Linked DNA regions of Sphingobium yanoikuyae. The protein of the gene in region 1 interacts with the protein of each later gene in a pairwise test. Links are inferred from orthologs where the notes say so. Each region holds a gene or a part of one and is shown on either strand. Other genes may lie near its edges.

Region 1 (6,163 bases):
CATGCGGCGCGCTGTCGCGACGATCTGCTTCTGCAGCGGCGGCACCGCCTGCGGCGGCAGTTCCACGCCCAGATCGCCACGCGCGACCATCACGCCGTCGGCCATCTCGATAATCTCCTCCAGCCGCTGCACGGCCGAAGGCTTCTCGATCTTGGCCATCAGAGCGCCATGGCCACCCATCAGCTTGCGCGCCTCGGCCAGATCCTCGGGCCGCTGGACGAAGCTCAGGGCGATCCAGTCGCAGCCCTGATCGACCGCGAAGCTGAGGTCACGGCGATCCTTGTCGGTCAGCGCCGGCACCGGCACGACCACGTCGGGCACATTCACGCCCTTGCGGTTCGACAGCGTCCCGCCGATTTCCACGATGGTATCGATTCGCGTGTCCGTGACCGCCTTCACCCGCAGCACCAGCTTGCCGTCATCCAGCAGCAGCCGGGTCTCGGGAACCAGCGCGGCGTAGATTTCGGGGTGCGGCAGGTTCACGCGCTCGACGGTGCCCGGCGTGTCATCCCGATCGAGGACGAAGGCCGCTCCGGTTTCCAGCACCACCAGCCCCTTCTCGAACGTGCCCACGCGCAGCTTGGGGCCCTGAAGGTCGGCCAGAATCGTGGTCGGCCGGGAAAATTCCTTTTCCAGCTCGCGGATCGTGGCGATGCGGGCGGCATGATCCTCATGCGCGCCATGGCTCATATTGACTCGAAAGGCGTCGGCACCCGCGACAAACAATGCGCGGATCATCTCTGCGCTCTCGCTGGCGGGACCGAGGGTCGCGAGGATGCGAACCTTGCGCGAGCGGGGCGATAGTCGTGTCATGTCTTCTCCTGGCCGTATTGATCGCCTCTGGCTTGCCAGGGCGTCGTTATCGATTATCCGTGCTGCACGACAGGATGATGTAGATTAAGCGAAAGGTTCCGCCTGTGTCCGCTACCATACTCAGTGACGCCGTCGCTGCAACCGCCTTCCGTCGGCTGATCGCGCATTTGCAGCATCGGACCGACGTGCAGAATATCGATCTGATGGGCACGGCCGGCTTCTGCCGCAACTGTCTGGCCGACTGGATTGCAGAGGCCGACGGCGATCTGACCCGCGACGACGCCCGCGCAATCGTCCACGGCATGCCCTTTGCCGAATGGAAGGCCCGCCATCAGGGCGAGGCGACGCCGCAGCAGATCGCAAAGATGCAGGAGAGCGTGGCGAAGAACGCGGACAACCATTAAGCGTTCGGCAGATCCTGCCGGACCGGCGCCGCGCGCCAAACGCAGTCCGAATTTCCCGAATGGAGCCTGATTCACGGTATCGGCGGACGCGCAAAGCGCTTCCACCTCGCCCGATCAGGCTCTAGGAGCGTCCACCAACCGATTCACACTGACACGGAGATTCCCATGAGCGAGGGCAATATCGCAGCCGACCAGCTGCGCCTTCTGATCGAGCGCATCGAGCGCCTGGAAGAAGAAAAGAAGGGCATCGGCGACGACATCAAGGACGTCTATCTGGAAGCCAAGGCGACCGGTTACGACCCCAAGATCATGCGCCAGATCATCCGCCTGCGTAAGATGCAGCCGCATGACCGCCAGGAAATGGAAGCGATCCTGCAGACCTATCTGTCCGCGCTGGGCATGGAATAAGGCGGTCCACGCTTTATTCCCGACCGGTGCATGCCACCGGACCTTGCCGAGGGGTGCTGTCGACCTACATCTGGTCCAGCCCCCTCGCGCCAGGGGCGCCACCAAAATGAGAGGACGTCCCTTATGACCGACATCATCGTCAGCACCACCAGCCGCCTGGAAGGCCGTCCCGCCCAGGATTATCTGGGCATCGTCACCGGCGAAGTGATTGTCGGCGCCAACCTCTTCCGCGACCTGTTCGCCAGTGTGCGCGACATCGTCGGCGGCCGATCGGGCGCCTATGAGGATGTGCTGCAACGCGCCCGCAGCGAAGCGATCGAGGAGATGCAGGGCAATGCCCGCAAGCTGGGCGCCAATGCCGTGGTCGGCGTCGACCTCGACTATGAGGTGATCGGCGCCAATGGATCGATGCTGATGGTCTCCGCCTCGGGCACCGCGATCCGCTACTGATCGCCGCGCCTCCGCCATCCTCTAGCGTTGCAGGATGGCGACGCGCTCGCTAGAGAGCGCGCTTCGGTTTCACAGAAAATGTCAGGAGAAGGCCGTGGCCGGCCATTCCAAATTCAAGAACATCATGCATCGCAAGGGTGCGCAGGACAAGAAGCGCTCGTCGATGTTCTCCAAGCTGTCGCGCGAAATCACCGTCGCGGCCAAGATGGGCATGCCCGATCCGGACATGAACCCGCGCCTGCGCCTGGCGGTCAACGCCGCCAAGGCCCAGTCGATGCCCAAGGACAATATCCAGCGCGCGATCGACAAGGCGATCGGCGGCGACATGGAGAATTACGAGGAAATCCGCTATGAGGGCTATGGCCCCGGCGGCGTCGCCATCATCGTCGAGGCACTGACCGACAATCGCAACCGCACCGCGACCAATGTCCGCACCGCCTTTGCCAAGAATGGCGGCAACCTGGGCGCGTCGGGCGCGGTGAGCCATGGCTTCGACCGCCTGGGCCTCATCACCTATCCCGCCAGCGCCGGCGATGCCGACGCCGTCTTCGAAGCCGCGCTGGAAGCGGGGGCGGACGATGTCTCGTCGAACGAAGACGAGCATGAGATCTGGACCGCGATGGACGCGCTGCACGAAGTCGCCAAGGCGCTGGAAGCCAAGCTGGGTCCGGCAGAGGGCGCCAAGCTTGCCTGGAAGCCGCAGACCACGCTGGAAGTCGACGAAGCCAATGCCGCAACGCTGTTGAAGCTGGTCGACACGCTGGAAGATGATGACGACGTCCAGACCGTCTGGGGCAATTATGAAGTCTCCGACGCTGTGATGGAGAAGCTGGGCTAAGATGCCCGGCTCCCGTTCGCTTCGGGCGAGATCGCGCAGCGCCGATGCGCGCCGGTCTTGCCCGATGCGGACGATCCTGCACCCATGATCATACTTGGCCTCGACCCCGGCCTCGGCACCACAGGCTGGGGCCTGATTGCCGCCGACGGCAATCGCCTGACCCATGTCGGCAACGGCCAGATCAAGACCGACAGCGCGATGTCGCTGGCGACGCGGCTGATGGCGCTCGATCTGGCGCTGACCGACCTGATCCTCGAACATCGGCCCGATGGCGCCGCGGTCGAGGAGGTGTTCGTCAACGTCAATCCGCAATCGACGCTGAAGCTGGGCCAGGCGCGCGGCGTCATCCTGCTGAATGCCGCGCGCTCCGGCATGGAAGTGGGCGAATATGCCGCCCGCCTCGTCAAGAAATCGGTCGTCGGCGTCGGCAACGCATCGAAGGACCAGGTCCATGCCATGGTCCAGCGGCTGCTGCCCGGCGCCAAGATCGTCGGGTCGGACGCGGCCGACGCCCTTGCGGTGGCGATCACCCATGCCCATCATCTGGCAAGCGCCCGGCGGATGCCCGCGCGCTGACCTGCCATCGGAGACCATCGCGACCATGACCGACCTGCCCCACGCCCGCTACATCATCGTCCCGCATGACGGAGCGTGGAAGATCAACCTCAACAACAGCTATTATGGCCCCTTCGCGACGCAGCAGGCGGCGATCGACAGCGCCACCGAAACGGCGAAGAAGGCAGCGGCAGGCGGCTATCCCGCATCGGTCCTGCTGATGAACGGCACCGCGTTCGACACGGCCTGGACCAGCATCGAAAACGACGACACCTGATTTTTACATATTTCGGGAACTCTTCGTCCCTTTCCGCATTTATCGACACCAGCATAAGCGGGCGCAGGGATGAGCAAGAAGATTCTGATCGTCGAGGACGAGATTTTCGTCGCGTTGGAAATCGAACAGATTGTGCAGGATGCCGGCTTCGATGTCGGCGGCATCGCGGCCGACCGCGAGGCGGCGATGGCCGCCGCCGAATCCTGCGACATCGCCCTGGTCGACCTCAATCTGCGTGATGGCCCCACTGGTCCTGCCATCGGCATGGAATTGGCCAGCCGCTTCGGCATCAAGGTCATCTATGTGACCGCCAATCCGGCGCAGATCGGCACGGCGTCCGTTGCGGCGCTGGGCGTCGTCACCAAGCCCTTCCGCGCGCAGAGCATTGCCCAGACCGTGCGCCTGGCGGCCACCGAAGCAGCCGACCTCGCCACGGCGGAAATTGCCGGCTTTACGCCCTTCCCGCCGCAGCGCGGTGCATCGAGCGTCGCGGTATCCGCAGGCTGAGCCGAAGCCCTTCGGGGCACCATTGCCGTTCGAGTTGACCACCCAGCTGACGCTCGACGCTAAGCGCGATCAGGCGACTGCCAAAGCCTTCGCTGGCGATCGGCGCCACACTCGGTCCGCCCTCTTCGCGCCAGTCGAGCCGGATATCCTCATCCTGCGTCACCACATGCAGCGCGATAAAGCCATTAGGCGTCGATAGCGCGCCATATTTGGCGGCATTGGTCGCCAGTTCATGAAACAGCAGCGCCAGCGGCGTCGCCGAGCGATCATCGATCGGCGGATTGTCGCCCGACAATTGCAGTCGTTCCCGGCCACCATAGGGCGCAAAAATCTCCTCCAGCACGCCATGAAGCGACGCCTGCTCCTCCGCCATGCTGACGCCGCCGCCATGGGTGCGGACGAAGTCATGCGCCCGCCCCAGCGCCAAGATACGGTCGCGCAGGTCGTCCGCCCCTTCCTGCATGCCCGGACGCTCGCGCGCTGACAGGCCAATGAGGCCGGCAATGACGGAAAAGATATTCTTGATCCGATGCGACAACTCATGCGCGATCATCTCGCGCTCTTCGAGCATCAGCTTCTGTTCGTGAATCTCGGTGCAGGTGCCGATCCAGCGGATGATCTGCCCCTGCGCGTCACGGATTGGCAGGGCGCGCCCCAGCGTCCAGCGATAGAGGCCGTCGCGGTGCCGCAGCCGATATTCGATTTCATAGGGATCGCCGCTCGCCAGCGAATGGCGCCATTTCTCCCAGGCCTTGGGCTGGTCATCGACATGGAACATGCCGTTCCAGGCATCGCCATCGGTCGATCCGGCCTGCACGCCGGTATATTCATACCAGCGCGCATTATAATAATCATGATAGCCGTCGGGCAGGGTCGACCAGACCATTTGCGGCATGGTGTCGGCCAGGGTACGGAACATGCGATCGCTGTCCGCCACCGCTGCCGCGTCGAGCCGCTGCTGGGCGATCACGTCGCGATCGCGGCGGCGTCCTTCCAGTTCCACCATCACCTGCCGCGCCAGCAGCGACAGCCCCTGGCGCTGCAGCGGGGTCAGGTCATCGCGCGGCACCGTATCGATGACGCAGAGCGCACCCAGCGGCTCGCCATCGCCGCCGACCAGCGGCGCCCCGGCATAGAAACGGATATGCGGCGCACCGGTGACCAGCGCATTGTCGATGAAGCGCGCATCCTGGGTCGCGTCGGGCACGACGAAGATATTGTCGCCCAGCATGGCAAGGGCGCAGAAGGAGACGTCACGCGGCGTCTCCTCCGCATCCAGCCCGACCCGCGCCAGAAAGCGCTGCCTTACATCCTCGACAATGCTGACGAGCGCGATCGGCGCCCCGCATAGTTGCGCGGCGAAGCTGGTGATATCGTCAAGGGTACGGAAACCGCCGGCGTCGAGATCATAAAGCGCCAGCAGCGCCGCCCGATCCGTTGCCAGGCCGCGTCCGTCAGCCATCGCTGACCCGCTCGATGTCGGCGCCGACGGCCGAGAGCTTTTCCTCCAGCCGCTCATAACCGCGATCGAGATGATAGACGCGGCTGACGATGGTCTCGCCTTCGGCGGCAAGGCCGGCCAGGATCAGGCTCATCGAGGCGCGCAGATCGGTCGCCATCACCGGCGCACCGACCAGCTTGTCGACGCCGCGTACGACCGCAGTGCGGCCGTTGACGCTGATGTCGGCACCCATGCGCGCCAGTTCAGGCACATGCATGTAGCGATTTTCAAAGATCGTCTCGGTCAGGACCGATGCGCCCTCCGCCTTGGTCAGCATCGCCATGAACTGCGCCTGCATGTCGGTCGGGAAGGCCGGGAAAGGCGCGGTCGACAGGGTCAGCGGCTTGAGCTTGCCGTCGGACGAAACGCGGATGCCGTCGCGATGCTCGTCGACCTGCACGCCCGCGTCG
Region 2 (6,259 bases), 650 kb from region 1 along the record:
GATAGGGCCCATGGGTCAATATGCCGCGATGGGTGAGGTTGGAGAAGCGGATGCCGAAGACGACCGTCGCCCAGGCATAGATGGCGGTCAGCAGCACCAGCAAGGCGCCCAGCCCCCATTGCAGCGCCGGCATGCCCCGCGTCCAGACATCCCATTCGGCGCCGCCACCATGATAGTCGAACGGGCCGCCCGCTCCCATCATGACGAAGGGCGGATAGCAAAGCAAAGCCGCGAGCCAGCCGCCCAGATAGGGATTGGCGGTGCGAATATGCGAATCCAGCGGTTTCATCGTCAGCAGATAGCCGACCGTCGCCATGCAGACGTCGATCATGAACATGATGCCGATCAGGAAACCGGTCAGCGCGACCGGATTGTGCAGCAGGTCGTCGAGCCGCCAGTCGATGACGCTGGAAAAATTGCCCGGCACGATGCTGATCATGAAGGCGGTGAAAAAGCCCTTCACCGCCCAGGCGCGGGCATGATTGGCGACCTGCGCCATGTCCGCCTTGCCGGCCGCGCCGCCAATGACCCATTGGCCGAAGGCGAAACAGGCATCGCGCGGTTCGACCAGCCGGCGGTCGAGCCAGATGACATAGGGGATGGACAGCAAGAGCAGCCAGGGCGCCGCCGCCATCAGCAGGTCCATGGCGAAGCGATAGCTGCCGGTCCAATACCAGCGGCCAATGCAGTAGCAGACGGCAATCGCCAGCCATGTGGCCCACAGGCCCGCAATCTTCACCAGGCTGATGTCGAGCATGCTGCGGACCGAGCGGGCCGGCGCGTTCCAGTCGACGCCGGTGCTGGGGTTGCGATGCACCTTGTCCACCAGCAGCGACCAGAGCACCATCGGTATGCCACAGGCGACCACCGCGGCCAGACCCGCATTGGGACCGTTCATGCCATAATGGCGCGCCACCAGGGTCCACAGGCCGAGGCCGACGAGGCCGGCAATGCCGACACCATGGCTGACGGCGGATTTGGGGCAGGGATCGGCGCTCTTGCTCATGGGATCGGGCTTATAGCCGATATTGGTAAGCAAGCCATGAAGCCATCGCCTCAACCGCCCAGTACGTTGATGGTGAAGGCGAGGATGCCGAGGTTGAAGACGAAGGCCGCGAGGCAATGGAGCGTCACCGTGCGGCGCATCCCGGTCGAGGTGATCGACACGTCGGAGGTCTGGAAGGTCATGCCCAGGGTGAAGCCGAAATAGAGGAAGTCCCAATAGACCGGCTCGTCCGTGTCCGGGAAATCCAGGCCGCCCGCATCCTTGCCCTTCTCATCGGCGAGGTAGAAGGCATGGGCATAGTGCATCGCATAGACGAGGTTGGAAAAGAGCCAGGCGATGACGAGCGTCGCCAGCAGCAATATGATGCTTTCCGCATCGGGATGGCCCGGCGCGCTGGCGGCGACACCGACCGCGACTAGGATGACGATGCACACCACCCCGGTCAGCAGCAGCATCAGTTGCCGGTTCGCGTCATTGAGCACGGCCTTGCGCCGCATCTGGGCCGGATCGGAATCGATGAGCGGCACGGCGGCGAGGCAGAAGGCGATGGCGGCAAGGTCGAACCCGCCCATCACCGCCTCATGCCAGGGCAGCCACAGCATCAATGGCGCGATCGACAGCAGCAGCATGAGGAACATGCCATAGCGCCAGGGGAAGAGGGTGGATCGCTTCTGCGTCTTGGCCATGGCGCATCAAAGGCCCGAAAATGCCGCCGTGCAAGCGTTTAGAGCACGGTCGCCACCAGGCCGAGCGCGGCGGCCTCATTGGCTTCCAGATACCAGTTTTCCGGCGCGCGCTGCAGCACCTCCTCCATCGTCACCTGCGATCCCAGGATGAGATTGGCGAAGCCCTCATTCTGGATCGCGATCGATGCCTCGATCTCGTGCAGCGAGGCCTTCAATGTCGCGATGCAGGTGGAGAGCGGCCCTTCGAGATGGATATTCTTGGTGATGAGCCGCTCATGGATCATCAGCCGGGTGCCGCGCGTCAGATAGCGGTTCTCGGTGGCGAAGAAGCTCATGAAGGTGGCGCCGGCCGAATAGACGGCGGTCTTGCCGAGGAAGACCAGCCGCCGTTCGGGATAGAGATCCGAATGGAAGCGGATATCCTCCCCCATCATCCGCGCAATCTCCGGATCGCCACCCAAAGTGGAGATTTCCACCACCACCAGCCCCTGCTGCGGCGCGGTGGACAGGCAATTCTTGAAATGCAGATACATGCCATGGTCGACCACGCCCGACAGCATGATCGCGGGAAATTCGAAATCCTTCGGGGTCAGCATCGGCGCGGTCATCAGCATCGTCTCATGGTCCTCTGGCGGATGGCAATCGACCGGCATTACGCACGGGCCGCCATTTGGTGCCCGATCCGGCATGCGCTTTTGTCTGGCGCGGGGCGCAAGAGGCTGTAAAGAACAGATCATGACCATGGGGCAATGGCGATGATCGCGAAACTCAAAGGACGGCTGGACAGCACGGGCATCGACCATGCCATCATCGATGTCGGCGGGGTCGGCTATCTGGTCGGCGCGTCGTCGCGGACGCTGGCGGCGCTCGGCCCGGTGGGCGAAGCGGTGACCATCCATACCGAGATGCTGGTGGCCGAGGATTCGATCCGGCTGGTCGGCTTTGCCCGTGCCGAGGAGCGCGACTGGTACCGGCTGCTGACCCATGTGCAGGGCGTGGGATCGCGCGTGGCGCTGGCGATATTGTCGGCGCTGGAGCCGCTGGAGCTGCATCGTGCGATCATGATGGGCGACAAGGCGATGATCGCGCGCGCCAATGGCGTCGGCCCCAAGCTGGCCCAGCGCATCGTCAATGAGCTGAAGGACAAGATCGGCGCCGCCCCGGCCGGTGCGCCGGGCATGCCGGGCGTGGTCGCGCTGCCGACCGGCAGCTTTGCCGCCGATGCGCTGTCGGCGCTGCAGAATCTGGGCTTCAAGCCGGCCGAGGCGAGCGGCGCAGTGGCGGCCGCCGAAGAGGAACTGGGCGACGGCGCCAGCCTTGACGCGCTGGTCCGCCTGGCGCTGCGGAAGGCGGCGAAGTGACGGCCTTCCGCCAAGGCCGTCATGCTGAACTTGTTTCAGCATCCATGGCGCCGGCTGCACCGAACGGAGGCATCAATGAAGCAGCCGTGCGTCTATATTTTGGCGAGTCAGCCATACGGCACGCTCTACATCGGCGTGACCTCCAACTTGCTGGGCCGGATGATGCAGCATCGCGCAAGCAGGATGCCGAGCTTTACCGCTCGATATGGCGTGCATCGGCTTGTCCGTTACGAAGCCTGCGATACGATGGAACAGGCCATCCTTCGCGAAAAGCAGCTGAAACGGTGGCATCGCCAATGGAAAATCAATCTCATCGAAGCCGACAATCCGCAATGGAGCGATCTGGCGATGGAATTGGGATTGCCCCCCTTAAGTCCGTGACGGGGGCAGGATGGATGCTGAAACAAGTTCAGCATGACGAAATGAGTGATATCCGCTGATGAGCGAAGAGGATCGCCTGATCACCCCGGCCCGCCGGGCGGAGGATGTCGATGCGGCGCTGCGGCCCAAGTCGCTCGACGAATTTGTCGGGCAGCAGGCGGCGCGCGAGAATCTGCGTATCTTCATCCAGGCGGCGCGCACCCGTGGCGAGGCGCTGGACCATGTGCTGTTCTTCGGCCCGCCGGGGCTTGGCAAGACGACGCTGGCGCAGATCGTCGCCAAGGAAATGGGCGTGGGTTTCCGCGCCACGTCCGGCCCGGTGATCGCCAAGTCCGGCGACCTGGCCGCCTTGCTCACCAATCTGGACGAGGGCGATGTCCTGTTCGTCGACGAGATTCACCGGCTCAATCCGGCGGTCGAGGAAGTGCTCTATCCCGCGATGGAGGACCGGGCGCTCGACCTGATGATCGGCGAGGGACCGTCGGCCCGATCGGTGCGCATCGACCTGCCGCGCTTCACCCTGGTCGGCGCGACCACGCGCCAGGGTCTGCTGACGACGCCGCTGCGCGATCGGTTCGGCATTCCGGTGCGGCTGCAATTCTATACCGTTGACGAGCTGGAACTGGTGGTCCGGCGCGCGGCGCGGCTGCTGGACCTGGCGATCACGTCGGACGGCGCGATCGAGATCGCCCGCCGGTCGCGCGGGACGCCGCGCATCGCCGGGCGGCTGCTGCGCCGGGTGCGCGACTTTGCAAATGTCGCCGGCGCGCCGACCGTCGATGCCAAGGTGGCGGACGCCGCCCTGCAGCGGCTGGAGGTCGATCATCTCGGCCTCGACCTGATGGACCGGCGCTATCTGCACATGATCGCCGACATTTATCGTGGCGGGCCGGTGGGGGTCGAGACGCTGGCGGCCGGTCTGTCCGAAGCGCGCGACACGATCGAGGAAGTGGTCGAACCCTATCTGATCCAGTTGGGGCTGATCGCCCGCACCGCGCGGGGCCGTTGTCTCAACGGGCCGGGCTGGAAACATCTGGGCCTCAATCCCCCGGCCGGGTCGCAGGACGGGCTGTTCGACTGATCCCATTGGCGCTTGCGCCATTCGGCCAGCCTTTCTAGAGCGCGCGCTTTCCCGATTCGACGCAGCGATATGCGCCGAAACCGGTTATTGTGCATGGCCGTTACGGCAAGGCCGGGCTATAGCCAGCTGGCGCTGCAGGCGCGCGGCAGACGCGCCGATGTAAGAGGAGTTGAGCCTGTGAGGGCGATCGAACGTTTCCCCAATCTGGTCACCATGTTCTTTGCCCGCGCCAAGGAAAAGGGCGACGCGCCCTTCCTGTGGCGCAAGACACAGGGGACATGGCAGTCGCTGAGCTGGGCCGAAGTCGCGCGCCAGGTGGCAGCGATGGCGGCCGGGCTGAAGGCGGAAGGGCTGAAGCCCGGCGACCCGGTGATGCTGGTCAGCGAAAATCGCCCGGAATTCTGCATCGCCGACCTCGCCATCATGGCGGCCGGCTGCATCACGGTGCCGACCTACACCACCAATACGACGCGCGACCATCAGCATATCCTGACCGACAGCGGCGCACGCGCGGTGATCGTGTCGACCGCCAAGCTGGCGACGACGCTGATGCCGGCGGTGCTGCGATCGCAGGTCAGCCTGGTGATTCCGATGGAGCCGATCCGCGGTGCGCAGGGCAATTATACGTGCCGCCTGTGGTCCGACCTGATCGCCGCCCATCCGGCCGATGTCGATGCCTGTGCGCTGGCCCAGACCGCCGCGCGCAGCGACCAGGCTTGCATCATCTATACCAGCGGTACCGGCGGCGCCCCGCGCGGCGTGATGCAGCATCATGGCGCGATCCTGGCCAATGTCGAAGGCGCTGGACAGGTGGTGCTGGAGGATTTCGGCTGGGGCGACGAGGTTTTCCTGTCCTTCCTGCCCCTGAGCCACGCCTATGAGCATAGCGGCGGCCAGTTCCTGCCGATGCTGCTGGGCGGGCAGATCTATTATGCCGAAGGGCTGGAGAAGCTGGCCAGCAATATCGAGGAAGCCCGGCCGACCATCATGGTCGTGGTGCCGCGCCTGTTCGAGGTGCTGCGCACCCGCATCATCAAGTCGATCGAGAAGCAGGGCAAATTCCCCACCTATCTGCTCAACCAGGCGCTACGCATCGCCGCCAAGGAGCAGCATGGCAAGTCGTCGATCGTCGACCTGCCGATGAAGGCGCTGCTATCGCGCACCCTGATCCCCAAGATTCGTGCCCGTTTCGGCGGGCGGATGAAGGCGCTGGTGTCGGGCGGCGCGCCGCTGAACCCGGATGTCGGCCTGTTCTTCGAGGCGATGGGGTTGATGCTGCTGCAGGGCTATGGCCAGACCGAGGCCGGCCCGGTGATCAGCTGCAACCGCCCCGCCGCCGGCATCGCGATGGACACGGTCGGCCCGCCGCTGGACGGGGTCGAGGTCAAGATCGCCGAGGATGGCGAGATATTGGTGCGCGGCGAGCTGGTGATGCACGGCTATTGGCGCAACCCGGCCGAGACCGAGAAGGTGCTGAAGGATGGCTGGCTGCACACCGGCGACATTGGCGAGATCGACGATCGCGGCCGCATTCGCATCACTGACCGCAAGAAGGATCTGATCGTCAACGACAAGGGCGACAATGTGTCGCCGCAGAAAGTCGAGGGCATGCTGACGCTGCAACCGGAGATCGGCCAGGCGATGGTCTATGGCGATCGTCGCCCGCATCTGGTCGGCCTGCTGGTGCCGGATTCGGAATGGACGATGGAATGGGCGGCCGCCAATGGCCGGCCGATCAAGGGCA

What was found.
Region 2: the proteins of ruvC (region 1) and ruvA interact in binary tests that used the Escherichia coli proteins (3 or more experiments, as listed by UniProt). The link is inferred for Sphingobium yanoikuyae from one-to-one orthologs.

What each region holds. Positions count from the first base shown.
Region 1 is NZ_CP053021.1:5,114,491-5,120,653, reverse strand. The notes cover bases 2,050-4,743. They hold ruvC (crossover junction endodeoxyribonuclease RuvC), read left to right. Parts: upstream 2,050-2,997; coding sequence 2,998-3,489; downstream 3,490-4,743. Other genes in these bases: HH800_RS24710 (PAS domain-containing protein), read right to left, coding at 4,197-4,743; HH800_RS24715 (response regulator), read left to right, coding at 3,815-4,252; HH800_RS24720 (DUF2188 domain-containing protein), read left to right, coding at 3,515-3,745; HH800_RS24730 (YebC/PmpR family DNA-binding transcriptional regulator), read left to right, coding at 2,170-2,913; HH800_RS24735 (heavy metal-binding domain-containing protein), read left to right, coding at 2,050-2,075. Also shown: pyk (pyruvate kinase), read right to left, coding at 1-813; HH800_RS24745 (DUF1244 domain-containing protein), read left to right, coding at 918-1,217; HH800_RS24740 (DUF2312 domain-containing protein), read left to right, coding at 1,383-1,625; more of HH800_RS24735, read left to right, coding at 1,749-2,049; more of HH800_RS24710, read right to left, coding at 4,744-5,714; murA (UDP-N-acetylglucosamine 1-carboxyvinyltransferase), read right to left, coding at 5,707-6,163.
Region 2 is NZ_CP053021.1:4,465,390-4,471,648, reverse strand. What follows is about bases 1,461-4,250. They hold ruvA (Holliday junction branch migration protein RuvA), read left to right. Parts: upstream 1,461-2,447; coding sequence 2,448-3,053; downstream 3,054-4,250. Other genes in these bases: ruvB (Holliday junction branch migration DNA helicase RuvB), read left to right, coding at 3,493-4,250; HH800_RS21570 (GIY-YIG nuclease family protein), read left to right, coding at 3,129-3,434; HH800_RS21580 (hypothetical protein), read right to left, coding at 1,731-2,306; HH800_RS21585 (DUF1345 domain-containing protein), read right to left, coding at 1,461-1,692. In the rest of the region: HH800_RS21590 (methyltransferase family protein), read right to left, coding at 1-1,006; more of HH800_RS21585, read right to left, coding at 1,057-1,460; more of ruvB, read left to right, coding at 4,251-4,515; HH800_RS21560 (AMP-dependent synthetase/ligase), read left to right, coding at 4,693-6,259. UniProt on the Escherichia coli protein: The RuvA-RuvB-RuvC complex processes Holliday junction (HJ) DNA during genetic recombination and DNA repair.